3 regions of the Streptomyces sp. NPDC015220 genome follow, and region 3 is predicted to be linked to each of the others. Evidence: riboswitches for the same ligand, from Rfam matches in the RefSeq annotation. Region 3 holds a riboswitch; each other region holds the start of a gene.

What was found. Region 3 has a riboswitch for cyclic di-AMP ahead of ACF061_RS26295 (M23 family metallopeptidase). Riboswitches for the same ligand answer to the same signal wherever they lie in the genome.
Region 1: linked by a shared signal. The riboswitch ahead of ACF061_RS35275 (M23 family metallopeptidase) and the one ahead of ACF061_RS26295 (M23 family metallopeptidase) in region 3 are both predicted to bind cyclic di-AMP.
Region 2: linked by a shared signal. The riboswitch ahead of ACF061_RS31680 (C40 family peptidase) and the one ahead of ACF061_RS26295 (M23 family metallopeptidase) in region 3 are both predicted to bind cyclic di-AMP.

The regions. Positions count from the first base shown of each region.
Region 1 covers NZ_JBIBUK010000030.1:16,298-26,246, forward strand. The annotation lists gene lhgO (L-2-hydroxyglutarate oxidase) at 1-151, shown strand, start outside; gene trmB (tRNA (guanosine(46)-N7)-methyltransferase TrmB) at 301-1,131, shown strand; gene ACF061_RS35265 (PrsW family glutamic-type intramembrane protease) at 1,375-2,826, shown strand; gene ACF061_RS35270 (aldo/keto reductase) at 2,842-3,795, opposite strand; gene ACF061_RS35275 (M23 family metallopeptidase) at 3,875-4,942, opposite strand; cyclic di-AMP (ydaO/yuaA leader) riboswitch at 4,954-5,111, opposite strand; tRNA gene ACF061_RS35280 (tRNA-Met) at 5,560-5,633, opposite strand; gene ACF061_RS35285 (dihydrofolate reductase family protein) at 5,876-7,036, opposite strand; gene ACF061_RS35290 (MarR family winged helix-turn-helix transcriptional regulator) at 7,114-7,626, shown strand; gene ribA (GTP cyclohydrolase II) at 7,758-8,480, shown strand; gene ACF061_RS35300 (mannosyltransferase family protein) at 8,530-9,798, opposite strand; gene ACF061_RS35305 (glycosyltransferase family 2 protein) at 9,795-9,949, opposite strand, start outside.
Region 2 covers NZ_JBIBUK010000023.1:15,763-25,711, reverse strand. The annotation lists gene ACF061_RS31725 (ABC transporter ATP-binding protein) at 1-458, opposite strand, end outside; gene ACF061_RS31720 (class I SAM-dependent methyltransferase) at 680-1,378, opposite strand; gene bioD (dethiobiotin synthase) at 1,444-2,172, opposite strand; gene ACF061_RS31710 (adenosylmethionine--8-amino-7-oxononanoate transaminase) at 2,174-3,472, opposite strand; gene bioB (biotin synthase BioB) at 3,465-4,667, opposite strand; gene ACF061_RS31700 (8-amino-7-oxononanoate synthase) at 4,816-5,943, shown strand; gene ACF061_RS31695 (DUF397 domain-containing protein) at 5,986-6,216, opposite strand; gene ACF061_RS31690 (helix-turn-helix domain-containing protein) at 6,244-7,104, opposite strand; gene ACF061_RS31685 (ATP-binding protein) at 7,381-7,878, shown strand; gene ACF061_RS31680 (C40 family peptidase) at 7,934-8,407, opposite strand; cyclic di-AMP (ydaO/yuaA leader) riboswitch at 8,411-8,624, opposite strand; gene ACF061_RS31675 (hypothetical protein) at 8,960-9,292, opposite strand; gene ACF061_RS31670 (ANTAR domain-containing protein) at 9,609-9,949, shown strand, end outside.
Region 3 covers NZ_JBIBUK010000015.1:86,398-96,346, forward strand. The annotation lists gene ACF061_RS26285 (GNAT family N-acetyltransferase) at 1-1,011, opposite strand, end outside; gene ACF061_RS26290 (HPr family phosphocarrier protein) at 1,216-1,497, shown strand; gene ACF061_RS26295 (M23 family metallopeptidase) at 1,796-2,554, opposite strand; cyclic di-AMP (ydaO/yuaA leader) riboswitch at 2,567-2,727, opposite strand; gene ACF061_RS26300 (M16 family metallopeptidase) at 2,947-4,335, opposite strand; gene ACF061_RS26305 (M16 family metallopeptidase) at 4,332-5,702, opposite strand; gene ACF061_RS26310 (DNA topoisomerase (ATP-hydrolyzing) subunit A) at 6,539-8,998, shown strand; gene ACF061_RS26315 (CobW family GTP-binding protein) at 9,241-9,949, opposite strand, start outside.

The sequences.
Region 1 (9,949 bases), on a different contig from region 3:
CGGGACGCTGGTGGACGACTTCCTGATCAGGGAGGGGGCCCGGGCCGTGCATGTGCTCAACGCGCCGTCGCCGGCGGCGACCGCCTCGCTGCCCATCGGGCGGGAGGTGGCTCGGCGGGCGCTGGCCGCGCTGGCCTCTGCGGAGGGGTGAGGAGGGCGGCAGGCGCCGGAGTGCGAGGGGGCGTGGGTGAGAGCGGGGAGTGGGGCCGGGACCGGGTCCACGTCTGTCGGTGGCGGGCGCGGTTGCCCGGGCACCGGGCGGGCTGCTTCGGTCCTCCGCCCCGTAAAATCGGTGGCACTGTGTCTGACTCCCTGAACCTCTCCCCAGCTCACCAGCTCCCGCACGACGTCTCCGGTGCGTCCGTTCGGCCCCCCCGGGCCAAGGGGGAGCCGCGGTTCCCCGACGGGCCCAGGGCCGATCCGGCCGGGTCGCACTTCGAGCGGCGGATCCGGAGCTTCCAGCCCCGACGGAGCCGGGTGACCACGGGGCAGGCCGACGCCCTGCAACGGCTGTGGCCCCAGTGGGGCCTGGACATCGACGGTCAGCGGGTGCTCGACCTCGCCGAGCTGTTCGGCAACGACCGTCCCGTGGTGCTGGAGATCGGGTTCGGGATGGGCGAGGCCACCGCGCGGATGGCGGCGGCGGACCCGGACACCAACATCCTCGCCGTCGACGTGCACACGCCCGGCCAGGGCAACCTGCTGAGCCTCGCCGACCGCGGCGGACTCGCCAACGTGCGGGTCGGCAACGGCGACGCGATCATCCTGCTGCGCGAGATGCTCACCCCCGACTCCCTCGACGGGCTGCGCGTCTACTTCCCGGACCCCTGGCCCAAGAAGCGGCACCACAAGCGGCGGCTGATCCAGCCCGAGTTCCTGACGCTGGCCGCCGCCCGGCTGCGGCCCGGGGCGGTCGTGCACTGCGCGACCGACTGGGAGCCCTACGCCGAACAGATGCTCGAGGTCCTGACCGCGCACCCGGGCTTCGAGAACACCCGGGCCGACGGCGGCTTCGCGCCCCGCCCCGGCTTCCGTCCCCTGACCCGTTTCGAGGGCCAGGGCCTGGACAAGGGGCACGTGGTGAACGATCTGCTCTTCCGGCGCGTACCGCACGGCGACCAGCAGCCGTGACCCCTGGGCCGCGCCCGGTCCCGACCGCACGCACCGGGCCGTGCCCCGTCACGACGACCACACCGACCGCCCCGTCACGACGACCACACCGACCGCACCGTCACGACGACCACACCGACCGCACCGTCACACCGACCGCACCGGACCGCACCGTCCGCGCCGGGCCACGCCTGATCACCTCGTCCGCACCGGGACGTCGAGGCACCGTCGCGGGCGGCGCCCTCCCTCGTTAGGGTCAATCACGTGGCCATCTGTCCCCCGTACCCGACGCATCCCAGCGGACCCGCCCCCGTCGGCGGCGGACCGCGGCACGCCCACTGGTGGCAGCGGAAGCGGGTGCGGTACGGCGCCCTGGCCGCCCTGCTGACGCTCTCCGGGCTCGTCATCCTCGCCCTCGTCCGCCGGCAGACCGGCACCGAGGGCTTCCTGGTCGGGCTCGGCCTGGCGGTGCTGCCGGTGCCGCTGCTGACGGCCGCCTTCCGCTGGCTGGACCGGGTCGATCCCGGTCCCTGGCGCAACATGGTGTTCGCCTTCGCCTGGGGCGCGTGCGCCGCGGCCCTGATAGCGATCGTCGCCAACAGTTTCGCGACGAAGTGGATAGCCACGGCGACCGCCGACCCGGCCGGTGCGGACACCCTGGGGGCGACCGTGATAGCGCCGGTCGTGGAGGAGTCGGCGAAGGCCGCCGCCGTGCTGCTGATCTTCCTCTTCCGCAGACGCGACTTCACCGGCATCGTCGACGGTGTGGTGATCGCCGGGGTGACCGCGACCGGCTTCGCCTTCACCGAGAACATCCTGTACCTCGGCACCGCCTTCGGCGCCGACCAGGTGACCGGCGGCCGGGGCATCGCCTCCGTGACCGCGGCGACCTTCTTCGTGCGGGTCGTCATGTCGCCGTTCGCGCACCCCCTGTTCACCGTCCTGACCGGCATCGGCTTCGGCGTCGCCGCGCTGTCCGGGGAGCGCCAGCGTCTGCGCCGTCTGCTGCTGCCGCCGACCGGGCTGCTGCTCGCGATGGGCATGCACGCGTTCTGGAACGGCTCCTCGACCTTCGGCGACTACGGCTTCTTCGCGGTCTACGGCGCCTTCATGGTGCCCGCGTTCGGGCTGCTGACCTGGCTGGTCGTCTGGACCCGGCAGCGTGAGCTGCGGACCGTGCGCGAGGAGCTGCCGGCGTACGCCGCCGCCGGGTGGCTGACGCCCGCCGAGCCGTTCGCCCTCGGGTCCATGCGGGCCCGCCGACTGGCCCGCGAGTACGCCGGCCGGCACCTCGGCAAGCCGGCGGCGCGGACCGTCGCCCAGTACGAGGCGTACGCGACGTCGCTGGCGTTCCTGCGCCACCGGGGACGGCTCGGCCGGGCCGGCGCCGACTTCGCCGTACGGGAGCGGGAGCTGCTGCACGCGATGTGGCGCGGGCGCGAGGTGGCGCAGCCCGCGCTGGACCACGCGGCGCGGATGACCGCGCCGCCGGTCCGGGTGGTCGCGCCGCCGTGGCCGGTGTACGGCGTGTACGGGCACTCCCAGCGGTACGGGCCCGCCCAGCACCAGGGAGCGGGCCCGGACGGCCGGCCCCAGGCGCACGGGTGGTACGGACAGCCCCAGGAACCCGGTGGCCACGGGCAGCCCCAGGGGTACGGGGCGTACGGGCCGGTGGCGCCGTCTGCCGCGTACAACCCGTACCGGACCCGGCCCTAGGACCGGCCGGGGGGATCAGGCGGATGCCTGGGCGAGCTTCCCGAGCTCGTCCTGCGTCAGCCGCAGCTCCGCGACGGCGAGCAGGGCCGGGAGCTGCTCCACGGTCCGCGCCGAGGCGATCGGGGCGACCACCGTCGGCTGGGCCGCGAGCCAGGCCAGTGCGACGGTGGCGACCTCGGCCCCACGTGCCCGGGCGATCTCGTCGAGGGCCGCGAGGACCTTCTGGCCGCGCTCGGTGTCCAGGTGCTTGCCGGCGCCCTCGGCCCGCGCGCTGTCGACCGTGGCGCCGGGCCGGTACTTGCCGGTCAGGAAGCCGGAGGCCAGCGCGTAGTACGGCACCGCGGCCAGGCCGGCCCGCTCGGCGAGGTCGCGCAGCTCGCCTTCGTAGGTGCCGCGGGAGACCAGGTTGTAGTGCGGCTGGAGCGCCACGTACCTGGCCAGGCCCTCGCGCTCGGAGAACTCCAGCGACGCCTCCAGCCGCTCGGCGGAGATGTTGGAGGCGGCGATGTGCCGCACCTTGCCCGCCTTCACCAGTGCGTCGAGGGCGCCGACGATCTCCTCGACGGGCACCTCCGGCTGGTCGAAGTGGGTGTAGTACAGGTCGATGTAGTCGGTGCCCAGGCGCTTGAGGGAGGCGTCGGCCGCGGCCTTGATGTTGGCGGCGCTCAGGCCCTGGTAGTCGGGGTGCTGGCTGACCTTGGTGGCGATGACCACCTCGGAGCGGTTGCCGCGCTCCTTGACCCACTTGCCGATGATCGTCTCGGACTCGCCGCCCCGGTTGCCCTCGATCCACGCGGAGTACGAGTCGGCGGTGTCGACGAAGTTGCCGCCGGCCGCCGCGTAGGCGTCGAGCACCGCGAACGACTGCGCCTGGTCGGCGGTCCAGCCGAAGACGTTGCCGCCGAGGGCGAGCGGGAAGACCTCGAGGTCGGACGGGCCCAGCTTGCGCAGTGAAGTCTTGGAAGTCATGTAGAGCATCAACGACCGATCCGGAGCGACCCATTCCGCGCCCCGCCGTTTCCGGGCGCAAAGATCGCGCAAACAAAGGTCAGGGGTTGAGGCCCTTGCCGTGCAGCCACGCCATCGGGTCGATGCCGGCGGGCGACCCGTCGGGGTGGACCTCCAGGTGCAGGTGCGGACCGGTGACGTTGCCGGTGGCGCCGACCCGGCCGATGACGTCACCCGTGCTCACCTTCTGGCCGACGGTCACGGTGATCGACGACTGGTGGCAGAACCACAGCTCGGTGCCGTCGTCGAGGGTGAGGATCGTGCGGTAGCCGTACGAGCCCGCCCAGCCGGCCTCGGTGATGGTGCCGCTGTGGATCGCCTTGATCAGGGTGCCGGTGGGGGCGGCGAAGTCGAGACCGGTGTGGTGGCCGGAGGACCACATGGTGCCGGCCTGACCGAAGGTGGAGGTGATGGTGTACGAGGAGGTCGGCAGCGTGTACTGCCTGGCCAGCTCGGCCAGCCGCGCCGCCTCCGCCTTCCTCCTGGCCTCCTCCTCCGCCTTCTTCTTCGCGGCGGCGGCCTTGGCCTCGGCCACCCGCTCGGCCTCCCGCTTGGCCTCGGCGGCGTCCGCCTGGGCCTTCTTCACGGCGGCGGCCTCGGCGGCGGCCCGGGCCTTCGCCTCGACCTGGTCCTGCTGCTGCTCGGCCTGCGCCATGATGCGGTTGCGCAGTGCCTCGCCCGCGTCGGGGGTGTCCCGTCCACTCGGGGCGGCGGCCGTGCCGACGTCGCTCAGCGCGGTAGCGGAGCCCTGGGGGGTTTCCTCCTGGACGGAGGAGTCCTCGAAGAGCGAGCCGACGGAGGGCACGCCCACGGAGGGCAGGTCGGGCAGGGAGATGGAGACCGGCGGCTTGCCGGTGTTGGCGCTGGCCATGCCGCCCGCGCCGACGGCGGCCATGACGCCGACGCCGAGCACGGTGGAGCTGCGGGCGAGTCCGCCGCCGCGCTGCTTGGCGACCCGGTGCCGGCCGCGTACCGGGCGGAGGGACTCCTCGGTGGGGTTCCACTCCTCCCAGGGGCCCTCATCGGGGCCCCGGTCGCCGTAAGCGAAGGTCTCGGGACCCTGGCCGGGCACGAACGGGGCTTCAGGGGCAGGCCGGTTGGACGCCACGCGGGCGTACTCCTTTCCTTCCGCGTCGCCTACCGGGTTAGCTGACGGGTTCGGAGCGGGAAGGTCTCCTACGCGCGTCAACCAGCCGTGACGACACGGTGGACGACGTGCGATTCACCCCAAGTTGGTGGTTCCCCGGTTCCCTCGCGGGATTCGGCGCGTGCGCGCACGGAGCCGCCTCTTGTGACGGCTGGGACGACCGCGCTGCGTTATCGAACGTTAATAGACGCGAGGCTCGGTTTCCAAGCCGCGCGGCTTGATCATTAAACCTTTTTGGCCAGGACATAACCCCTGCGGGGGGTGAAAACCGGGTGAGTTGACAAAGGATCAAGCCACTTCGGCGCCATCGCGCACCCTCCTCGCCACTCGGCCCGACCTGATGGTGTGTCAGTTGTTATGCGGACGGGGACCGGTCGCTCACGTGTCGTGACAACGATCAGGGGAGGGGGCGGGTCCGTCGGGACGGCGAGAACGCGCGGGAGGGGCGGGAGAGGCCCGGCCTCGTGAGCACACGAGCGCGGAGAACGAGCGCGGAGAACCCGAGGCTCGGGAACAGGCGGGATCGGAAAACACTCAGGGCCGGAATCCATGTTCGGATTCCGGCCCTGAGCCTTCAGTAGCGGGGACAGGATTTGAACCTGCGACCTCTGGGTTATGAGCCCAGCGAGCTACCGAGCTGCTCCACCCCGCGTCGGTGAAACCAGTGTATCCCATGTTCGAGGTGGGTTGCACACGCGTTTACACACGCCCGCCTCCGGCGGCCCGGACGGCGGCCCTCCGCCGCCACTGGTGCCGCCCGGCAGGCACCCGTCCGGCTCACACCGGAGCCGGACCGCGCGGGTCCCGGTTGGGCTGACTCCGGGAGCCCGCCGAGCGGATGCGGTGCGGTCTCACGCTCACGCCAAAGGCCCGCCGAGCGGATGCGGTGCGGTCTCACGCCGGGGGCCCGTCGAGCAGGTGCCGGTTCGGCTCCTTGGCCGCTTCCTCGAACTCCGGCAGTACGACGACCTCCGCGCCGCCGCCGACCAGGACTCCGGTCCCGTCGGCCGCCTCGATGAACGTGTCCGGTTCCCGCCAGGCCGTGACCACCCGCCGTACCCCGGCGTCGAGAATCAGCCGGGCGCACGGGCGCGGCCGGGAGGCGCGTCGGGCGCACGGCTCCAGGCTGCTGTACACCGTGGCGCCAGGCAGCCGCGGATCCATCGGGTCGATCTTGGCCAGTGCCGCCTCCTCCGCGTGCGCGGCCGGGTCACCGGCCTCCCGTGAGTACCCCCGCGCGAGCTCGGTGCCGTCGGCGGCGACCACCACCGCGCCCACGCTGAACGCGGTCCGCGACGGCGGACACCGCAGCGCCAGGTCGCAGGCGAGCCGGAGCCAGTGCCGGTCCGCGGGAACGGCACGCTCGCCGACGCCGGGAGCCGTGGGCTCGTAGCGCATGAGCACGACGTCCTCGACCGCCCGCGTCTCCACCAGCCGCAGCCGGCCACCCTGGTACCGCCCCGGCCCGAACAGCCGCGGCGCGCCGGGGTCGCCCACGAACACCGGGGCGAGCACGAGCTGCACCTCGTCGGCGAGCTGCCGCTGGAGCAGCTGGGTGTGGACCGTGCCGCCGCCCTCGACCATGAGCCGGCGCACGCCGCGCACGTCGTGCAGGTGCTCCAGCAGGCGCCGCCAGTCGAGCTCGGCGCCCAGCGCGACGACGTCGACGGCGCCGGTCCCCCCGGAGGCGATGCCGGCCCGCCGCAGCCGGTCGGCGCCCGCGTCCGTCGTGTAGACGGACTTCGCGCCGCCCGTGCACCAGAAGAGCGCGTCCGGGTCCAGGTCGCCGGAGGCGCTGACCGTGACCTTCAGCGGGTACTCCGGCCGCCCGGCGGCGATCCGGGCGGCGCGCCGCCGCGGCGAGTTGACCAGCAGCCGCGGGTTGTCGGCGCGCAGGGTGGCGGCCCCGACGAGGATCGCGTCCACGGACGCCCGCACCTCGTCGACCCGGTCGAAGTCGGCGGGGCCGGACAGCAGGAGGCGGTCGGGCCCGGTGTCGTCGAGGTAGCCGTCGAGCGAGACGGCGGCGGACAGCAGGACGTACGGCAGGGGCATCGACGTACTCTCCCTGGGACGCGGACGGCCGGCGCCGACCGAATTGGTTCAAGTTTGAAACAAACTACACTGGCGGCATGACGACCCGCTGGCTCACGCCCGAGGAGCAGCGCGCCTGGCGCGCCTACATCGCCGCCTCCCTCCTGCTGGAGGACGCGATCGACCGGCAGCTCCAGCAGGAGGCCGGCATGCCGCACCTGTACTACTCCATCCTGTCGGTCCTCTCCGAGACCCCGGACCGCGCACTGCGCATGACCGGCCTCGCCGAGCGGCTGAAGATCACGCGCAGCCGGTTGACGTACGCGGTGGCGCGGCTCGAGAAGGACGGTCTGGTCCGCCGCGAGGGATGCTCCTCGGACAGGCGGGGCAGCGTCGCGGTGCTGACGCCGGAGGGCATGTCGGTCCTGGAGCGCACGGCGCCCGGCCATGTGGAGACCGTACGCGAGCGCCTCTTCGACCGGCTGACCCCGGAGCAGGTGGGGCAGCTGGAGGAGATCTGCACCCGGATCACCCGCGGCCTCCAGGGCGACGGGCCCGGAGCCGGACCCGAGGAAGTGCCCTGGCGGCGGCGGTCCTCGCCCTGCGACTGAGCCGGGGGCCGGGGGCCGGGAGAACCGTATTCCATTTGCTTCAAATTTTAAGCACGCGTTAGGGTCTCGGAGCGACGTCTTGCTTCAAATCTGAAGCACCATTCCGCCCGCCCGGCCCTCGGAGGACCCGCATGCCCGACACACCCGCCGCCACCCTGCGCGCCCGCGTCCGGGTACCGCTGCGCTTCCCCGACGGCTACCGCGTCGACGCCGAACTGGTCACCTTCCACGGGCTGACCGACGGGCAGGAACACGTGGCGGTGGTGCTGGGCGCGCCCGGCTCCGCCCCGGTCCCCGGCTCCGCCCCTGACCGCGCTCCCGCCTCCGTCCCCGGCCCCGCCTCCTCCGCGCCCGCCGGTGCCGGCCGGGCCGTCCCGCTGGTCCGGCTGCACTCCGAGTGCCTGACCGGCGACGTCTTCGGCTCCGCCCGCTGCGACTGCGGTCCGCAGCTGCGCGAGGCGGTGGAACGCATCGCCGACCGCGGCGGTGTCCTGCTCTACCTCCGCCAGGAGGGCCGGGGCATCGGTCTCTACAACAAGCTCGACGCCTACGCCCTCCAGGACCAGGGCCTGGACACCTACGCGGCGAACGCGGCCCTCGGCCTGCCCGAGGACGCCCGTGACTACACGGCGGCGGCCCAGATGCTGAAGGCCCTCGGCATCACGGCCCTGGACCTGCTCTCCAACAACCCGGACAAGGCCGACCAGCTCCGCGCCCTGGGCATCGAGGTCCACGACCGGGTGCCGACCGGCGTCTTCACCACCGACCACAACGTCCGCTACCTGCGCGCCAAGGTCCTCCGGACCCGGCACACCCTCCCCCTGGACGAACTGACCGAGCTGAGCGCGGGCTGACACCGCCCGCGGACCGGCCCGCCAGCCGGTCCACCGGCCCGAGACCCCGTCAGCCGGTCCAGCGGCCCGAGGTGAAGGTCACCGCGAGCACCACCGTCAGCGGCGCCACCACCCCGGCGTAGGCCTCCCCCACCCAGCGGCGGCGCAGACTCCAGCGGGCCAGTCCCGTCCACAACGGCCACCAGAGCAGGGTGGCGCGGGGAATGGACAGGTACCAGTAGGACGTGCCCAGGGCCCAGAGGCTGAGCCCGACGTAGACGGCCTCCGGCCAGCGGCGGCGGAACAGCAGCATCGCCAGCAGCAGGACGCCGACCGCCATGGCCACCAGCTCCAGCTGGAACTCGACCGCGTAACCGGTGGTCTGGAGGTGGTCGAAGGCGTTCCGCCAGGTGTTGCGGAACGCTTCGAGGGGCGTGTGGAAGTCCCGGTACCAGCCGCGTTCCTCGGCGTGCTGCCAGGCCTGCCAGTCACCGGTGCGCTCGTGCAGGTAGACGGTGTACGCGACCGCGGGCACGGCGGGCAGCGCACACCAGCCCAGCGGAAGCAGGCGGCGCAGCACTCCGGGGTCCGCCTGGCCGGTGCGGGCGGACGGGCGCAGGGTGAGCAGGAGTTCGACGGCGATCGCGGCGGCCAGGAACAGCCCGCTGATGCGGACGGTGGTGGCCGCCGCGCCGAGCAGTCCGGCGAGCGGCCAGTGGCGTCGCTTCGCCGCGAGCCAGGCCGGCAGGGCGAAGGCCAGGAACAGCGACTCGGTGTATCCGGCGGCCAGGAAGACGGCCGCCGGCGAGGCCAGCAGGAACGCGGCGGCCCGTTGCCCGGAGCGGGCGCCGTCCGGACTCTCGAGCCCGGCGATCCGGGCCAGCGCCACGACGGCGACCGCGCCGCTCACCAGGGAGACCAGCAGGCCGGCCACGGTCCAGTCGGCGACCACGGTGTGCACGGCGCGCAGCACCAGGGGGAAACCGGGGAAGAAGGCGACCCGGTTGTCGTGCGGCGGGTCCATGCCGGGGAACGGGTCGAAGTAACCGTACTGGGCTATTCGCCGGTAGTGGACCCAGTCCCACTGCTCCCAGCGGGACAGCCAGCCGGCCGGCTTCTTGCTGTCGCCTCCGGGGGCGGTCCAGGCGACGGCGTAGGTGATGAGCCACAGTCCCAGGCGGGTGAAGAGGTACAGCCGCAGCACCCGCAGGTCAGTCGGCGTCAGCCGGTCGAGCGGCCACCGGCGCGCGCGACCGCCGGACGGCTCGGCGGGGGGTTCGTGGGCACCGTCCGCCCGAGGGGTGCCCGATGTCTCGGTGGGGGGCACGGTCGCGGTCATCGGGCATCCGTTTCTGATGGGTACGGGAGGGTGTTCCGGCCGGTACGTGCCGGGGCGGGGCGAGCGGGGGGAGGGTGTGCCGGGCCGCCCGGTGGCGGACGTACGTGCCGAAGCCGTTCGGGGTGAGCGTCGGCCCGGTCGGCCGGCGCCT
Region 2 (9,949 bases), on a different contig from region 3:
GGCCGGTGCCCCAGCCGGTTCCTCAGTCCCAGGGTGTCGATGACCCGGTTCAGCCACCGCTCGTCGGGGGCGCGGCCCGCGATGTCCATCGGCAGGGTGATGTTCTCCAGCGCGTTCAGCGTGGGGATGAGGTTGAACGACTGGAACATGAAGCCGATCCGGTCCCGGCGCAGCCGGGTCAGCTCGCGGTCCCTCAGTCCCGTGATCTCGGTGCCGCCGATCCACACCTGCCCGGCCGAGACCGTGTCGAGCCCCGCCAGGCAGTGCATGAGGGTGGACTTGCCGGAGCCGGAAGGGCCCATGACCGCGGTGAACCGGCCGCGCGCGATGTCCACGTCCACCGAGTCCAGCGCCAGCACGGCGGTCTCGCCCGACCCGTACGCCTTGGTCAGCCCGCGGGCCCGGGCCGCGGTCCCGGCGGACGGCGCCCGGCCCGGCGTCGCGGCAGGTGTGGACACGGCGGCCTCCTCGATGGTCGGTCGACGCTGCACATGAGGGGATACGACTGCTTTGTCCCCCGCTGAGCCTAATGTGAGCGGGCGCACCCCTGGTATCCCCCGATGAGCCGAGCCGGATCCGCGCCCCGGGACCCGCCCGGTGGCCCCGGCGTCGCGGGCGAGGCCGGACGAGCGAAGGGCGCTGGGCGAGCGGGACACCGGGCGAGCGGGGGACGCCGTGATCAGCGCCCGGCCGGCCCGTCCGGGACCGGCCGCCAGGCGGTGCCGAGCGAGCAGAACGAGGTGGGCAGAACGGGACCGCTCGCGGGCATCAGCACCTGCCGGTAGGGGCCGAGCGAGAACCCGGCCGCGCGCAGGGCGGAGATCGGATCGCGGGCCAGATGGCAGCCGCCGCTCAACAGCGGCCACACCGTGCGGTCCAGGGCGCGCTGGGTGAGGGCCATCGCCCGGCCGCCGCCCCTGCCGTGCTCGAAGAACCGCACCTCGCCACCCGGTCGCAGCACCCGCAGCACCTCGGCAAGGGCCCGAGGCAGATCGCGCACGCTGCACAGGACCAGCGAGAGCACCACCGCGTCGAACGCCTCGCTCTTGACCGGCAGCGCCTCCGCGCAGCCCGGCACCACGTCGACCGGGACCTCCGCGCGCAGGGCCGCCGACACGGCCTCGCGCCGCAGCAGGCGCTCCGGCTCGATCGCGACGACCTCCGCGACCGTACCCGGGTAGTGCGCGAAGTTGAGCCCGTTGCCCGCGCCGATCTCGATCACCCGGCCGGACAGCCCGGCGAGCAGCCGCTCCCGCACCCCGGCCATGCCCATCCCGGTCTCCGCCGCCACGCTGAGCCGGGTGTAGCAGCGGGCGAACCACGGGTGGTGGACGGGATCCCGTGCCACCTTGCCGGGACCGGCTGACCGCAGCGGCATGGCTACCTCCCGGACAGGACAGGCCTACGGAGAGCCTCCCCCGCGCCGGCCTGCCACACACCCCACTAGGCGAACGGGGGCGGGGCCTCCCGCACCGTGAACGCCGCCGCGTCCCAGGTGCCGTGCAGCCGCGGCGCCAGCCAGTCCCGGGCGGCCGCCCGGAAGTCGGCGGGTGCCAGGGCGCCGGCGCCGTCGGGCAGCGCGCCCAGCAGGGGAGCGCCGGCCACCTGCGGCAGGTCGGCGACGTTGCAGCGGGTGGCGAGATCGGGCTCGGCGGGCCAGCTGCCGATCACCACGCCGAGCGGATCCAGTCCGCGCGAGCGCAGTTCACGGGCGGTCAGCTCGGTGATGTTCAGGTTGCCGAGGCCGGGCGAGGCGACGACCAGGACCGGGGCCCGCAGCAGCTGGGCCGCGTCCGCCAGCGTTCCGCCCGCCTCGTCGAACCGCACCAGCAGCCCGCCCGCACCCTCGACCAGCACAAGGTCGTGCTCGGTGGCCAGCTTGGCGGCGGCCTCGGCCACCTCCTGCGGACGCACCGGCGGCAGACCGGCCCGCAGCGCCGCCGTTCCGGGCGCCAACGGCTCGGGGTAGCGGGCGACTTCGGCCCAGGTCACCGGACCGGCCAGCCGTACGACCTCGGCGCCGTCCCCACGCTCGTGCGGACCCACACCCGTCTGGGCGGCCTTCAGCACGGCCACCGACCGGCCGGCCGCGGCGGCCGCCGCGGCGACGGCCGCCGTCGTGACCGTCTTGCCGACCTCCGTGCCCGTGCCCGTGATCACCAGTACCGGCATCTCATCCCTCCCGTGCCGCCGCGCACACCGCGCGCGCGATCCGTGCCACGTCCACGTCGTCCACGACGTACGGCGGCATCGTGTACACAAGGTCCCGGAACGGCCGCAGCCACACGCCCTCGCGCACCGCGGCCCGGGTCGCCGCGGCGATGTCCACCGGACGGTCGAGCTGGACGACCCCGATGGCGCCCAGGACCCTGACGTCCCGCACGCCTTCGAGCTCGGCCGCCGGCGCCAGGCCGTGCCGCAGGCCCGCCTCGATCCGTTCGACCTCCGTCCGCCAGTCCTGGCCGAGCAGCAGTTCGATCGAGGCGCAGGCGACGGCCGTCGCCAGCGGGTTGCCCATGAACGTCGGGCCGTGCGCCAGCACCGGCACCTCGCCCCGGGAGATCCCGTCGGCCACCCGCGGGGTGCACAGCGTCGCCGCCAGCGTCAGGTAGCCGCCGGTCAGTGCCTTGCCCACGCACATCACGTCGGGTGCGACCGCCGCGTGCTCGGCCGCGAACAGCGCGCCGGTGCGGCCGAACCCGGTCGCGATCTCGTCGAACACCAGCAGCACGTCGTGCGCGTCGCACGCCTCGCGCAGCACCCGCAGATACGCGGGGGAGTGGAACCGCATCCCGCCCGCGCCCTGCACCACCGGCTCGACGATCACGGCGGCCACTTCGTCCGCGTGCCGTTCGATCATGTCGTGCAGATGGGCGGCGTACGCCTCCTCGTACCCGGCCGGCGGAGCGTCCGCGAAGACCTGGCGCGGCAGCACGCCGGTCCACAGCTCGTGCATCCCGCCCTCGGGGTCGCACACGGCCATCGGCTGCCAGGTGTCGCCGTGGTAGCCGCCCCGCCAGGTCAGCAGCCGCCGCTTCTCCGGGCGGCCGAGCGAACGCCAGTACTGCAGGCACATCTTGACGGCGACCTCGACCGACACCGAGCCGGAGTCGGCGAGGAAGACGTGTTCGAGGCCGTCGGGCGACATGTCGACGAGCAGCTTGGCGAGACGGACGGCGGGCTCGTGGGTGAGCCCGCCGAACATCACGTGGCTCATCCGCTCCAGCTGATCGCGGACCGCCTCGTTGAGCACCGGATGGTTGTAGCCGTGGATCGCGGCCCACCACGAGGACATGCCGTCGACCAGTTCGCCGGAGCCGTCCGCGAGCCGCAGCCGGACCCCGCTCGCGGACTCGACCACGAGCGGTTCCCCGCGGCCCGGCATCGGACCGTACGGGTGCCACACGTGCCGCCGGTCGAGGTCCAGGAGCGCGGACACGCCCGTACCGGAAGGGCCGGACAGATCAGGCATTGGGCGCGAGGTCCGTTCCCGCGCCCCGGCGGCGCACGGTCACCAGATCGGTGCGGGGCTCGCTGCCCCCGGGCCCGGCGGCCCCGGCGCCGGAACCGCACACCCCCGCGTCCCCGTGCGACCCGCAGGCGGTCTCGGCGTGCGATCCGCAGCCAGTGTCCCGGTGCGACCCGCAGCCGCCTGCGGCAGCCGCCCGGTGCTCCGGCAGGGTGACCTGGTCGGCGCCCTCCACCTCGAACCCGGCGTCCGCGATCATGTCCAGGTCGGCCCTGCCGGCCTGGCCCTCGCTCGTCAGGTAGTCGCCGAGGAAGATGGAGTTGGCCAGGTGCAGGGCGAGCGGCTGCATGGAGCGCAGGTGCACCTCGCGGCCGCCCGCGATGCGGACCTCCACGTCCGGGCAGACGAACCGCACCATGGCGAGGATCCGCAGGCAGCGCTGCGGGGTCAGGTTCCACTCCTTGGCGAGCGGGGTGCCCTCGAACGGGATCAGGAAGTTCACCGGAACGGAGTCCGGGTCCAGCTCGCGCAGCGAGTAGACGACGTCCACCAGGTCCTCGTCGCTCTCGCCCATTCCGGCGATCAGCCCGGAACAGGCGGACAGCCCGGCCGAGTGCGCCTTGTTCACCGTGTCCACCCGGTCGGCGTAGGTGTGGGTGGTGGTGATGTCGCCGTAGGTCGACTCGGAGGTGTTGAGGTTGTGGTTGTAGGCGTCGGCCCCGGCCGCGCGCAGCCGCTCCGCCTGGCCGTCGGAGAGCAGTCCGAGACAGGCGCACACCTCGACGCCCTCGTTCTGGTCCTTGATGGCCTTGATGGTCTCCGACACCCGGTCGACGTCACGGTCCGTCGGACCGCGCCCGCTGGCCACCAGGCAGACCCGCTTGGCGCCGCCGGCCAGCCCGGCCGCCGCCGCCGCGGAGGCCTCGTCGGGCTTGAGCCAGGTGTACTTGAGGATGTCGGCCTTCGAACCGAGCCGCTGGGAGCAGTACGAGCAGTCCTCGGGGCAGAGCCCGGACTTGAGGTTGACGAGGTAGTTGAGTTTCACCCGCCGGCCGAACCAGTGGCGGCGCACCTTCCCCGCCGCCGCCACCACGTCGAGCAGGTCGTCGTCGGAGCCGGCCAGCACGGCCAGGGCTTCCTCGCGGGTCGGCGGTTCGCGCCGAAGCCCCTTGTCCACGAGCGTGTTCAGGAGGTCCATGGAAGTCGATCCTGGCCTACCGGGCCGCCCGCGGCCAAGGAGGGTTCGCACAACAGAGACGCTTCCACGTGTGGGTATCACCACACCATGGGCGGCTGGTCGGGCCGCTAGGGTCTGTGCACTGCCTACAAAAGCCTCCGGAGGACCCATGGCGTTCGGCTGGATCGACGACCAGGCGGACGCGCGCCGCCGCGCCGGGCTGACACGGACCCTGCGCCCCCGCTCCGCCGACTCCCCGCTCCTCGACCTGGCGAGCAACGACTACCTGGGGCTGGCCCGCCACCCCGAGGTGACCGAGGGGGCCGCGGCCGCGGCGCGCGCCTGGGGCGGCGGCGCCACGGGCTCCCGGCTGGTCACCGGCACCACCGAACTGCACACCGGGCTGGAGCGCGAACTGGCCGACTTCTGCGGCTTCGAGGCGGCGCTGGTGTTCTCGTCCGGATACGCGGCCAACCTCGCCGCGGTCACCACGCTCGCCCCGCACGGTTCGCTGATCGTCTCGGACGCGGGCAACCACGCCTCGCTCATCGACGGCTGCCGGCTGGCCCGCGCCACCACACAGGTGGTGGCGCACAGCGACCCGGAGGCCGCGCGCAAGGCGCTCGGCGCGCACGAGGGGCCGGCCGTCCTCGTCTCCGACACGGTGTTCTCGGTCGACGGCGACGCGGCGCCGCTGGCGGAGTTCGCGGCGGTGTGCCGGGAGCGGGGCGCGGGGTTGGTCGTGGACGACGCCCACGGCCTCGGTGTGCTGGGCGCCGGCGGTCGCGGCGCCGCCCGGGCGGCGGGGCTGGCCGGCGCCGGGGACGTGGTCGTGACGGTGACGCTGTCCAAGTCGCTGGGCAGCCAGGGCGGAGCCGTGCTCGGGCCCGCCCTGGTGATCGACCATCTGGTCAACGTGGCACGGACGTTCATCTTCGACACGGGCCTGGCCCCCGCGGCGGCGGGGGCGGCCCTGGCCGCCCTGGGACTGCTGCGCCGGGAACCGGAGCGGGCGGCGCGGGCCCGCGCGGTGGCGGCCGGACTGCACGCCCGGCTGACCGCCGCGGGGCTGGAGGCCGTGCGCCCGGACGCCGCGGTGGTCTCCGTGCGCGCGCCGTCCCCGGAGGGCGCCGTGCGATGGGCGGCGGACTGCCGTGCGGCGGGCCTGGCCGTGGGCTGCTTCCGTCCTCCTTCCGTGCCCGACGGCATCTCACGGCTCAGGCTGACCGCCCGCGCGGACCTCTCCGAGGCGCAGATCGACCACGCCGTACGGGTCATCGGCGAAACGCGACCATGAGTCGGCGTGACACGGCCGTGCGTCGCCAGGGGGGAGTCGCGGTCAGATGCGGTGCACCGCGGCCGTGAAGTCCGCCCAGCTCCCGGGTGAGAAGAGCAGTGCGGGCCCGGCCGGGGCCTTGGAGTCGCGCACGGCGAACAGTCCGGCGTCCGGGCCCGACACCGGCCGGGCCGCCTCGACGCAGTTGTTCGCCCCCGTGCTGTAGCTGCTGCGCAGCCATCGCACGCCGTGCAGATCGGTGCTGGACGATAGGTTCCGCGGCAGAGCGGACATGGAGCCTCCTTACGCGTTCGCGCGCCGTCAGGTGTTCCGGCGCATCCCTGCGATGAAGTCCAACGAGTCCTCGGTCGAAAGGGCATGGAACCGAAGGGCGTCGAAGGCCTCGGTGTAGGCCTCAAGGTCTTCTTTCCGATCGAGATAGAGGCTACTCGTCAAGTGGTCGAGAACGACCACATCCAGATCAGAAGTGTTCGAAAACGAGAAGACAACGAAAGGGCCGGTGATGCCGATGTGCGCGCCCGCCGCGAACGGCAGCACCTGCAACCGGACTTGCGGCAGCCGTGCCGCCTCGGTCAGCCGTTCCAGCTGACGCGCCATGACCTCCGGGCCACCGACCTCCCGGCGCAGGACCGCCTCGTCGAGCACCGCGTTCAGCTCGAGCGGCGGATCGGCCCGCAGGACGTCCTGCCGGGCCAGCCGCACCTCCACCAGGGCGTCCAGCCGCTCGTCGTCGAGTCCGTCCACGGCGGCCCGGGTCACCGCGCGCGCGTACTCGGGCGTCTGGAGCAGCCCGGGGACGACGGAGGTCTCCAGGGTCCGCATCGCGGTCGCCTGGGACTCCAGACTGATGAAGTCCCGGTAGGTCGGCGGCAGTACGCCGCGGTAGGCGTGCCACCAGTGGCGCCGGTCGTCACCGTCCCCGGATCCCGCCAACACCAGCAGCAGATCGCGCAGTTGGGGGTCGTGGACCGCGTAGGCGTCCAGCAGTAGCCGTACGTCGGCCGGTTTCACCCCGCTGGCCCCGGTTTCGATCCGGCTCACCTTCGACTGGTGCCAGCCCACCAGCCGGGCCGCCTCCCCGCTGGTGAGACCCGCTCCGGTGCGCAGCGTGCGCAGTTCGGCGCCGAGCTTCCGGCGGCGCACCACGGGACCGTGCTGCATGGACACTTCCCACTCCCTCCCGGCTCCCGGCGGCGGCTTCGGCGCTCGGCGCCGCGGCCGGGACCCGTGCCACGGCACAGGACGATCCGCGCGGCGCGCGGTCGACCGCCGCAGAGTTCACCGCTTCGAGCGACAGATATATGCATATCTCGGGGGATCGCCACCGGTGCCGTCGTCGTGGTGGCAGTCTGACGGCGAACCACCAGTCCGGGACCGTACTCGAACCATCCGCTCCGTGCCGGACCACGGTCCCGTGGGAAGGGGACGAACATCGCCATGGCAGACCACCTGGAAGCATCCGTCACTCTGCCGAGCGATCCCGCCTCGGTCTCCGCCGCCCGCGCCTACGCGGTGGGCGCCCTGGCGGAGTGGGGCCTGCCCGCGGGGACGGAGACCGCCGACACCGTGCGGCTCATCGTCTCGGAGCTCGCCACCAACGCCGTGCAGCACACCCTCGGGCAGTCGCCCACCTTCACGGTGGACCTCGTCCTCGAACGCGACGAGCTGTTGAGCATCGGGGTGACCGACAGCCATCCGCGGTTACCGAAACGACTGCCGGCCGCTGTCCAGCAGGACAACGGCCGGGGCATGGTGATCATCCGATGGCTGGCCGCGGAGTGCGGCGGCAGACTGACCGTGCGGCGCACCCGGGAGGGCGGCAAGACGGTCCGCATCGAACTCCCCTGGACGGCGCCGGGCCGCCCCGCACGGACGGCGGGCCGACGGGACTCGTCGCCCGAGTCCCGTGGGCCGGAGCCCGGGGCCGGACACTGAGAGGGCCCGAGGGCGGTGACGGCGCCTCGGCCGGCCGTCACCGCCCTCGGGCGGATCAGCTGACCCGGCCGTACCAGACGCTCCTGGTCCAGATCTTCTGCAGCCGCACCACGTCCCCGGTCTTCGGCGCGTGCCAGATCTTGCCCGCGCCGGCGTAGATGCCGACGTGGTAGACGTACGAGCCCGAGTGGAAGAACACCAGGTCACCCGCGCGGCGGCTGCTCGCTGAGATGTGCCGGGACTTGTTGTACTGCTGTTCGGCCGTGCGGGGCAGCTTCTTGCCCGCCCTCTTGAACGAGTACAGCGTGAGCCCGGAGCAGTCGAACCGTCGCGGTCCCGTCGCTCCCCACTGGTAGGGGGAACCCTTCTTGGACGCCGCGATCTGGAGCGCCTTCGTCGCGAGCGTCGCGGCGGAGGCGTCGGAGGCGGCGCCCGGCACCACGATCGAGCCGCCCACGGCGGCGATGGTCAGGGCCGAGGCCGTGCCGGCCCGGGCCATGAACGACGGGACACGATTGAGCGCAGTCATGCGCAACCCTTCGTCAGCCGCCTGTGAAGGATGACCTGTCGGATTCGGGCTGGCGAAGTTGCCCGGCCGCGTTGTCGCGGCTTCACCCCAAGGGCTGCTCGGTACGGCCGAGGTGCGACCGTTCCGGCGACCCGTCGTGCTCGGGTCCTCCACTCCTGCCGATCCACTCCCGTCGACCGGTTGTCCGGGCGGCGGCAGGATTCGGCGTCCGCCCGGACCGCCCCGCCGCTGTGGCGGGGGCTTGTCGTCAGACACGGATCTTCACCTACGGATGTCCGAAAATCCCAACGGAACCGGGGATTTGTGTTGTTACTCACCACTCACCCGTTCGGGTGGACGCTCGTGCACTCGAACGTCCGTCTGGTCCCACGGCGACGCCCGGACCAGCACCGGAACACGCCATTCCGCCATCCGGGCAGGCGCGTCGCGCAACCGGAAGCGCCTCGGGAACACGGGTTTTTCTAGCCGAAAGGCGGTACGTCGTTTGGTCCGTTTCGGCTTACGCCCGTGCGTGCCGCCGGCGTCGCCCGCGGTCGCGTGACCGCGTGCGGCTCAACTGGCCCGGTCGGGCGGCAGGGTGACCCGGGCGGCACGCCGCTCGCCGTCCAGCGCGCGCAGCGCCCGCGCCAGGGTGGCGGTGTGCAGCTCGGTCTCGTTCCGTTGGTGCATCAGCGCGAGCGCGTCGCGCAGTTCGGCAGCTTTGCGGACCAGGGCCTGAGCGGCCCTCAGCCCGCCATAGGTGTCCTCGCGCCGACCCGGGTTGATCCGGCCGAGGAGGTCCACCACGTCGAGGTAACAGTCGATCAGCTCCGCCTCGGCGCGGGTCAGCGCGGGCAGCGCCGGCGGCTCGGAGGGCTGGGACGGCTCGTGCGGGGGCGGTGGCATCGGCGCCTCAGCGCGCTCGGCGGCCCGAAGGCGCCGGACCGCCGAGCGCGCGCTCGGCGGACTCCGGCGGTGGGCGGTGGGCGGGCGGTCGGGTCATGGCACGGTCCTCCGCGGGGCGGCTGGTCCGGTCGGCGGGTGAGCGGCGCCCACGGGAGCGGCGGCCGCTGGTGGGAGCGCGACGGCTTCGTGAAAAACGTACAGGACGTACGCGAGCGTGGGGGAGGGTTCGAGCCGCCGGTCTCCGGTCGTGCGCGCCGTCCTCCTGGCGCAAGCTGGAGATGGAACTCCGGCCGCTCCACGACCCAGGGAATCTCCGATGGTGTTCTTCGCGATTTCCAGGCGGCACCCCCTCCAGCCGCTGTCCGTCACCGATCTGGTGCTGGAGCACGAGCGGCTGCACGAGGAGATCGACCAGTTGCAGCACGCCCTGGGCTCGCACGCGGTCATAGACCAGGCCATCGGCGCCGTGGTGGCCTTCGGGCGGATGCCCCCCGAGGACGCCTGGCGGGTGCTGCGCGAGGTCTCCCAGCGCACGAACACCAAGCTGCGCACGGTCGCCGAGCACGTCCTGAAGTTCGCGCAGGGCGGCGCTCTGTCCGACACCGAACTGGAGGAGCTGAGGCGGGCGCTCGACCGGCACTCGCAGCGCCTCACGGG
Region 3 (9,949 bases):
GACGATCCCGAAGGCGTTCGGCCCGATGATGCGCATGCCGTGGGTGCGCGCCTGCCGCACCAGGGCGCGCTGGCGCTCGCGCCCCTCGGGGCCGCTCTCCGCGTACCCGGCGGAGATCACGACGAGCCCCTGTACGCCGTGCTCGCCGCACTCGGCGACGACGCCGGGGACGTGTTCGGCGGGCACGGCCACCACCGCGAGGTCGACCGGCCCGGCGATGTCGCGCACCGAACGGTGGGCGGGCACCCCGTCGATCTCCGTCCGGTCCTCGCCGAAGGCGCGGTTGACGGCGTACAGCCGACCGGTGAACCCGGCGTCGCGGACGTGGTCGAGGATGCTGCGGCCCACTCCGCCGCGCGTGCGGCCCACTCCGACGACGGCGACCGAGCCGGGCGCCAGGAGCCGGCGCACCGACCGCCCCTCCGCGCGCTGCTCCCGCGCGTGCTGCACGGCCAGCGAACGGTCCGTGGGCTCGATGTCGAACTCCAGGTGTACGACGCCGTCCTCGAAGCTGCGTTTCTGGGTGTACCCGGCGTCCGTGAACACCTTGATCATCTTGGTGTTGGCGGGCAGCACCTCGGCGGTGAAGCGGCGGATGCCGCGCTCCCGGGCGACGGCGGCGATGTGCTCCAGCAGCGCGGAGGCGACCCCGCGCCCCTGGTGGGCGTCCTGCACCAGGAAGGCGACCTCGGCCTCGTCGGACGGCCCGGCGGCGCCGACGCGGTCGTAGCGCACGGTGGCGATGAACTCGCCGCCGATCGTGGCCGCGAGGCCCACCCGGTCCACGAAGTCGTGATGGGTGAAGCGGTGGACGTCCTTCGCCGACAGACGGGGGTAGGGCGCGAAGAAGCGGTAGTACTTCGACTCGTCCGACACCTGCTCGTAGAAGCTGACCAGCCGGTCGGCGTCGTGGGCGGTGATGGGACGGACCCGCGCGGTGCCGCCGTCGCGCAGCACCACGTCGGCCTCCCAGTGGGCGGGATACTCGTGCCGGTCCGACGAGATGTGCATGGGCCCCAGAGTACGGCTCGCGTCCGGCGGCAGCGGGGGCGGTCCGTGGTGGACACTCGGGGGAGCACACGGGAGAGGACCCCTCGGGCCGGGGCCGCGCGGTCCGAGGCCGTCCCCGGAGCGGGGCACCGTGCCGCTCCGGGGGGTGCTCCGCGTGTGGGAAACTGGTCTAGACAACCCGGTACACCTGAAGGGCAGCATCACATGGCTGAGCGCCGCGTCAACGTCGGCTGGGCCGAGGGCCTCCACGCCCGCCCCGCCTCCATCTTCGTCCGGGCCACCGCGGCCTCCGGCGTCCCCGTGACGATCGCCAAGGCCGACGGCGCCCCCGTCAACGCGGCCTCCATGCTGGCCGTCCTCGGTCTCGGCGCGCAGGGCGGCGAGGAGATCGTCCTGGCCTCCGACGCCGAGGGCGCCGAGGCCGCCCTCGACCGGCTGGCCAAGCTGGTCGCCGAGGGACTCGAGGAGCTTCCCGAGACGGTCTGATCCGAACGGACCGCGCTCCGGGACGGTCTGTTCCGGGGCGAGGTCGTGGGGCCGGACCGATCGAGCGGGACGGCGGAACCCGCCGGACCGCGCGGGGCGGCGGGGCCCGGACGGTTGGAGCCGATAGCGCTCAGGAGCCGCGTCACCCTTTTCCGGGGGGCGCGGCTTCGGCGTCCGCGTCACGGGCTCGGGCGCGGCCCGCGGCGCCGGCGGCCTCGTGAACGACGACGGCCCCGGCGCGGGGCCGGGGCCGTCGAGGGCGTTCGGGGAGCTCGGGAGCGGGCTTCGAGGGCGCCGGTCAGACGTCCACGCCGTGCTTGCGGAGATAGGCCACGGGGTCGATGTCCGAGCCGTAGTCCGGGGTGGTGCGCGCCTCGAAGTGCAGGTGCGGCCCGGTGACGTGGCCGGTCGCGCCGGACAGGCCGATCTGCTGGCCCGCGGCGACCTGCTGGCCCACCGAGACCCCGATGGAGGACAGGTGGCCGTACTGGGTGTACATGCCGTCGGCCATCCTGATCACGATCTGGTTGCCGTACGCCCCGCCCCAGCCGGTCTCCACGACGGTGCCGACGCCGACCGCGTGGACGCTGGTGCCGGTCATGGCGTGGAAGTCGACCCCGGTGTGGGAGCCGGAGGACCACAGGGAACCGCCGCTCTGGTAGCCGGTGGAGACGTAGGAGCCGGCGATCGGCGACACGAAGGCGTTGAGGCGCTTGCGCTCGGCCTCGCGGGCGGCGCGCTCCTTGGCCTCGCGCTCCTTCTTCGCCAGCTCGGCGGCCCTCTTGCGGGCGGCCTCCTCGGCCTGCTTCCGCTCGGCGGCGTGCTGCTGGGCGGCGGCCTGGGCGTCGATCTTCGCGGCGACCGTGTCGCCGATGCTGATGACCGGGGTGAGGCCGGTGTCCTCGGGAGCGGGAGCGTCGGCGGCGAGCGCCGGGGCGGCGGCGAGGGTGCCGATGACGCCGGTCGTGGTGAGGGCCGCGACGCCCGCCGCGCGGGCGGTGGTGCGGTGCATCCGGCCAGGACGGCGGTGCTTCCCGGTGGCGCGGGTGAACGCCATGCAGACGTGGGTCCTTTCCTTCCCTCTCGCCTACCGGGTTAGCTGACGGGTTCGGAGCAGGAAGGTCTCCTACGGGCGCCCCGCTGCGCGCGGGCGTCCGATTCACCCCAGGGACTGGATGGGTCCCCGGCTCCCCTGGCTCGCGCCGTACGGGGACTCGGCGATGACTGTCCGGTGCCGCGGGTGCGGCGCACTGCCTGACGGACAGCCGCACTGACGCTAGACGGGGCCGCTTTCAATTCCCAAACGAATCGGGGTTTTTGTAGCGCAGGCCACAGGTCAGACGGGCAGCCTCTCCCGCAATCCGGACATCACGGGGCCCTGGTGACGCTTCGGTCACCAGGGCCCCGTACGCACCGCCCGCCGCCGTCACGAGCGGCCGGCGGGCGCCGCTACTCCGCTGCGACGACCGTGACCTGACCGATGCCCAGGGCTTCGACGGGCTCCTTGATCTGCGCCGCGTCGCCGACGAGGACGGTCACCAGGCGGTCCACCGGGAAGGCGTTGACGACGGCCGCGGTGGCCTCCACCGTGCCGGTCGCGGCGAGCTGCTGATAGAGCGTCGCCTGGTAGTCGTCGGGCAGGTGCTGCTCGACCTGGTCGGCCAGCGTGCTCGCCACGGCGGCCGCGGTCTCGTACTTGAGCGGCGCCACACCGACGAGGTTCTGCACGGCGACGTCCCGCTCGGCGTCGGTGAGGCCCCCGGCGGCGAGCTTGCGCAGCACCGTGAACAGGTCCTCCAGGGCCGGGCCGGTGTTCGGCGTGTCGACCGAGCCGCTGATCGCGAGCATCGCGGCGCCCGAGCCGTCGGGGGCCGAGCGCAGCACCTGGCCGAACGACCGCACGCCGTAGGTGTAGCCCTTCTCCTCGCGCAGGACGCGGTCCAGGCGGGAGGTGAGGGTGCCGCCCAGGCAGTAGGTGCCGAGCACCTGCGCGGGCCAGACCCGGTCGTGCCGGTCCGGGCCGACCCGGCCGATGAGGAGCTGGGTCTGGACGGCGCCCGGGCGGTCCACGACGACCACCCGGCCGGTGTCGTCGGCGGTGACCGGCGGGACGGGCCGCGGCTTGGCCGGCGAGCCGGTCCAGGCGCCCAGGGTCTCGCCGAGCAGTTCGTCGAGATCGGTGCCGGTGAGGTCGCCGACGACCACGGCGGTGGCCGTGGCGGGGCGGACGTACCGGTCGTAGAAGGTGCGTACGGCCGCCGAGTCGATGTTCCGGACGGTCTCCTCGGTGCCCTGGCGCGGCCGCGACATGCGCGCGGTGGCCGGGAACAGCTCCTTGGAGAGCTCCTTGGCGGCGCGGCGGGAGGGGTTGGCCAGCTCGTGCGGGATCTCGTCGAGCCTGTTGCGCACCAGCCGCTCGACCTCGGACTCCGCGAACGCGGGCGCCCTGAGGGCGTCGGACAGCAGGGCGAGTCCCTTGGCCAGGCGGGAGGCCGGCACCTCAAGGCTCAGCCGTACGCCGGGGTGGTCGGCGTGCGCGTCGAGGGTGGCGCCCGCACGCTCCAGCTCGGCGGCGTACTCCTCGGCGGAGTGCTTGTCGGTGCCCTCGGAGAAGGCCCGCGCCATGATCGTGGCCACGCCGTCCAGGCCGGCCGGCTCGGCGTCCAGGGGCGCGTCCAGCAGCACCTCGACGGCGACGACCTGCTGGCCGGGGCGGTGGCAGCGCAGCACCGTCAGGCCGTTGTCCAGCGTGCCGCGCTCGGGCGCCGGGAAGGCCCAGGGCTTGGCCTCGCCCGCCCGGGGCTGGGGGTGGAAGTCCATGGTGGCCAGCTCGGTCACTTCGCCGTCTCCTCGGTGTCGTCGGTGGCCGCGGCGTCCGCGTCCTGGTCGCCGGCGGCTGCGGCGGGGGTCGGCTCGTAGACGAGCACCGCGCGGTTGTCGGGGCGCAGGCGGGCCTTGGCGACCTCCTGGACCTCCTCGGCCGTCACCTCCAGGACGCGCTTGACGGCGGTGAGGGCGAGCTGCGGGTCACCGAACAGGACGGCGTAGCGGCACAGTTCGTCGGCGCGGCCGGCGACCGTGCCCAGCCGGTCCAGCCACTCGCGCTCCAACTGGGCCTGGGCGCGCTCCATCTCCTCGGCGGTGGGACCCTCCTCGGCGAACCGGGCGAGCTCCTCGTCGATGGCGGCCTCGATGACCGGCACCTCGACGTCACCGGAGGCCTTCACGTCCAGCCAGCCCAGGGACGGCGCGCCGGCCAGCCGCAGCATGCCGAACCCGGCCGCGACGGCGGTGCGGTCGCGCCGTACCAGACGGTTGTAGAGCCGGGAGGACTCGCCGCCGCCGAGGATGGTCAGGGCGAGGTCGGCCGCGTCGCCGGCGCGCGTGCCGTCGTGCGGCAGCCGGTAGGCGGCCATCAGGGCGCGGGCCGGGACCTCCTCCTCGACGACCTCGCGAAGCTGCTCGCCGAGGACGTCGGGCAGGGAGCCGTCCCGCGGCTGCGGCTTGCCGTCGTGGGACGCGATGGAGCCGAAGTACTTCTCGATCCAGGCGAGCGTCTGCTGCGGGTCGATGTCGCCGACGACCGACAGCACGGCGTTGTTGGGCGCGTAGTACGTGCGGAAGAACGCGCGCGCGTCCTCCAGGGTGGCCGCGTCCAGGTCCGCCATCGACCCGATGGGCGTGTGGTGGTAGGGGTGACCCTCCGGGTAGGCGAGGGCGGTCAGCTTCTCGAAGGCGGTGCCGTAGGGGACGTTGTCGTAGCGCTGGCGGCGCTCGTTCTTGACGACGTCGCGCTGGTTCTCCATGGACTCGTCGTCCAGGGCGGCGAGCAGCGAGCCCATGCGGTCGGCCTCGAGCCAGAGGGCGAGCTCCAGCTGGTGGGCGGGCATGGTCTCGAAGTAGTTGGTGCGCTCGAAGCTGGTGGTGCCGTTGAGCGAGCCGCCGGCGCCCTGCACCAGCTCGAAATGGCCGTTGCCCTTGACCTGGGCGGATCCCTGGAACATCAGGTGCTCGAAAAGGTGAGCCAGGCCGGTACGTCCCTTGACCTCGTGCCGGGAGCCGACGTCGTACCAGAGGCACACCGCCGCGACCGGGGTCAGGTGGTCCTCGGAGAGCACCACGCGCAGACCGTTGGCCAGGCGGTGCTCGGTCGCTGTCAGGCCGCCGGAGCCTGCCTCGGCTGTGGCCGTGTGACCCATGGGCATGTACGTCCCTTCGATCGCGATGGCGGTCTGGAAACCGCCCTTTTCCTGCCGGTCCTGCCACTGTATGCAAGCGTGCGCACCCCTGGCGAAGTTCCCCGAGGTCGTACGCCGAGAGCGAGAACGAAAGAGGGACGGCGTCGCCGCGCGGGTGACGGACGAGGGGACGGCGGCACGGCCGGGGCCGGTCGGGCGGGCGGCAGGGGCGCCGGGGCGGAGAGGACACGGGGACCGGCGGGGCACGGCCAGCCGTGCCCCGGATCGCTGCCGGGCGCGGACCAGCGCACGGTGGAGCGCCGGGGCGGGGAGGGCCGCGTGCGCCGGGGCGCGGGCCGGGAGCGCCGGGGCGCGGGCGGGCGGTCGCGGGCCGTGTACGAGCGGTCGCGGACCGCAGGCAGGGGGCCGCGGGCGGTCGGCCGTCGAGGGGGGCGCCGCGGGACCGGCAGGGCCTCGGCACGGTGGACGACGACCGGCACGGGACGCCCCGCGCAGAACGCCCGGTGCGAAACGCCCGGTGCGGGACGCCCGGGACAGGACCACCGGAACGAGATCACCGGCACGGGACCGTCGGCACGGCGCAGGCAGTACGGCGCACGGGCCGCGGAAGCGCGCCGCGGGGCGCCGGCCGGGCCTGCGGGGCGCGGCGTGACGGGACGTCGGAGGGCGTCCGGGCGCGCCGGCCGGGCCGCCTGGAACGGCGCGTCGCCGAGGCGTTGGGGGTGTCCCCGACCGGCGGGGCGGGCGGCCGGGGGGCGGGGTCTGGTCCGCGTTGTCGGTCGGGCGGTCCACAATGGTCGGCATCAGATCCCGTCCCACGCTTCAGCAAGGAGCCGGCAGCGATGGCCCGCCGCAGCACGAAGACCCCGCCGCCCGACGATTCGTACGAGGAGCGGATCCTCGACATCGACGTCGTCGACGAGATGCAGGGCTCCTTCCTCGAGTACGCGTACTCGGTCATCTACTCCCGCGCCCTGCCGGACGCCCGGGACGGTCTCAAGCCGGTGCACCGGCGCATCGTCTACCAGATGAACGAGATGGGCCTGCGCCCCGAGCGGGGCTACGTGAAGTGCGCCCGCGTCGTCGGCGAGGTCATGGGCAAGCTCCACCCGCACGGCGACGCGTCGATCTACGACGCGCTGGTGCGGCTGGCCCAGTCGTTCTCGATGCGCGTCCCCCTGGTCGACGGCCACGGCAACTTCGGCTCGCTGGGCAACGACGACCCGCCCGCCGCCATGCGGTACACCGAGTGCCGCATGGCCGAGGCGACGAGCCTGATGACCGAGTCGATCGACGAGGACACGGTCGACTTCGCGCCCAACTACGACGGCCAGGAGCAGGAGCCGGTGGCACTGCCCGCCGCCTTCCCGAACCTGCTGGTGAACGGCTCGTCGGGCATCGCGGTCGGCATGGCCACGAACATGCCGCCGCACAACCTCGGCGAGGTGATCGCGGCCGCCCGGCACCTGATCCGCTACCCGAACGCGGACCTGGACGCGCTGATGAAGCTCGTTCCGGGCCCCGACCTGCCGACCGGCGGCCGGATCGTCGGCCTGTCCGGGATCCGGGACGCCTACGAGTCGGGCCGCGGCACGTTCAAGATCCGCGCCACGGTCTCGGTGGAGACCGTGACGGCCCGGCGCAAGGGCCTCGTCGTCACCGAGCTGCCCTTCACGGTCGGCCCGGAGAAGGTGATCGCCAAGATCAAGGACCTGGTCGGCGCCAAGAAGGTCCAGGGCATCGCCGACGTCAAGGACCTCACCGACCGCGAGCACGGACTGCGCCTGGTCATCGAGATCAAGAACGGCTTCGTGCCGGAGGCGGTCCTGGAGCAGCTCTACAAGCTGACGCCGATGGAGGAGTCCTTCGGCATCAACAACGTCGCGCTGGTCGACGGGCAGCCCCTCACGCTCGGCCTGAAGGAGCTGCTGGAGGTCTACCTCGACCACCGTTTCGACGTCGTACGGCGTCGCAGCGAGTACCGCCGCGGCAAGCGGCGCGACCGGCTGCACCTGGTCGAGGGCCTGATCACGGCGCTGGTGGACATCGACGAGGTCATCCGTCTGATCCGCTCCAGCGAGAACTCCGCCCAGGCCAAGCAGCGCCTGATGGAGCGCTTCTCGCTGAGCGACGTCCAGACGCAGTACATCCTCGACACCCCCCTGCGCCGTCTGACCAAGTACGACCGCATCGAACTGGAGGCGGAGAAGGAGCGGCTCACCGCGGAGATCGAGGAGCTGACCCGGATCCTGGAGTCGGACGCGGAGCTGCGCAAGCTGGTGTCGGCGGAACTGGCCGCGGTCGCGAAGAAGTTCGGCACCCCCCGGCGCACGGTCCTGCTGGAGGCGGGCGCCGCCCCGGTCGCCGCCGTGCCGCTCCAGGTGGCGGACGACCCGTGCCGCGTCCTGCTGTCCTCGACGGGCCTGCTCGCCCGCACGCCGAACGGCGATCCGCTCCCCCGGGACACCGGCGGCAAGCGGCACAAGCACGACGTGATCGTCTCCGCGGTCCCGGCCACCGCCCGCGGCGAGGTGGGCGTGGTGACGTCGGCCGGCCGTCTGCTCCGGGTGAACGTCGTCGACCTGCCCCAGTTGCCGGAGCCGGTCTCCGCGCCGAACCTGGCCGGCGGCGCGCCGATCGCCGAGTTCATCTCCCTGGAGGGCGACGAGACGGTGGTCTGCCTGACCACGCTGGACGAGTCCTCGCCGGGCCTGGCCCTCGGCACGGAACAGGGCGTGGTCAAGCGGGTGGTCCCCGACTACCCGGCCAACAAGGACGAGCTGGAGGTCATCACCCTCAAGGATGGCGACCGGATCGTCGGCGCGGTCGAGCTGCGCACCGGCGAGGAGGACCTGGTCTTCATCACGGACGACGCCCAGCTCCTGCGCTACCAGGCCGCCCAGGTCCGGCCGCAGGGCCGCCCGGCCGGCGGCATGGCGGGCGTCAAGCTCGCCGAGGGCGTCAAGGTCATCTCGTTCACGGCGGTCGACCCGGCCGTGGACGCGGTGGTCTTCACGGTGGCGGGCTCACGCGGCACGCTGGACGACTCCGTGCACACGACGGCCAAGGTGACGCCGTTCGACCAGTACCCGCGCAAGGGCCGGGCCACCGGTGGTGTGCGCTGCCAGCGGTTCCTGAAGGGCGAGGACTGCCTGTCCTTCGCCTGGGCGGGCCCCGCTCCGGCACGGGCCGCCCAGAAGAACGGCACCCCGGCCGAGCTCCCGGCGATCGATCCGCGCCGCGACGGCTCGGGAGTGTCGCTCGCCAAGACGGTCGCGGCCGTGGCGGGACCGGTCTGGTAGGTCCTGCCCGTCCGGTCCGACGGGACGTGCCGGGGACGCGGCGAGGCCGCCCCCGGCTCCACGGGCGCCCGGGCGTCCGGGCGTCCGGGCGTCCGGCGCCGCGGGGCGTCGCCTCGCGGTGTTCTGATCCGCGGCACGGTCCGCGCAGGCCGGGTTCGCCGGGCGCGGATCGCAGCGGCCGGACTCGTCGAGGTCCGACCGACGGGGGCCGCTTCCCGCCGGTCCGGTTCACGAAGAACCGGTTACTGACGGTCCGGCTCGTAGGGGTCCGGTTCGTAGGGGCCCTGCGCGTATGAGCCCTGCCCGTGGGAGTCCTGCCCGCCTTCGGGGCCGTCCGGCCCGGTCGGCCCTTCCTGCCGCGGTACGTAGCGCAGGACGCCCCACATGCCGTGCTCGTCGGCGTCCGGGGCGTCCGCCTCGCACGCCCGCAGTTCCTCTCCCAGGGCCGGCACGTCGATGCCGGCGCCGATGAGGACGAGCTGGGTCAGGCGGGGCTCGCCGGCCGGCCAGGGCTCGGGGTAGAAGCGCAGGAACCGGCCCACGGCGTGCACGGCGTAGCGGTTGCGGGTGTCGTGGGCGCCGAAGTCGACGTACCCCTTGATGCGGTAGAGGCCGTCGGGCCGGCTGTCGAGGAAGCTCATGAGCCGGCGGGGATCGACCGGCGTGCCGGAGACGAAGGAGAGGCTCTCGTAGGCGGCGTGCGGATGGCCGCTGCCGTCGTGGGCGCCGTCGTCCTCGTGGTGCGGGTGCAGGTCGTCGAAGGAGAGCTGCCCGATGCGCTCCTCGCCGGGCCGGCAGTCGAAGAGGAACTCGGGGTCGATCCGGCCGTAGGAGGCCGGGACGACGGCGGCCCGGTCGACCAGGGACCGCACCAGTGCGAGCACCCGCCCGGCCCCGCCCGGCCCGTCGGCCCGGTCGGCCTTGTTGACGACGACCAGGTCGGCGAGGGCG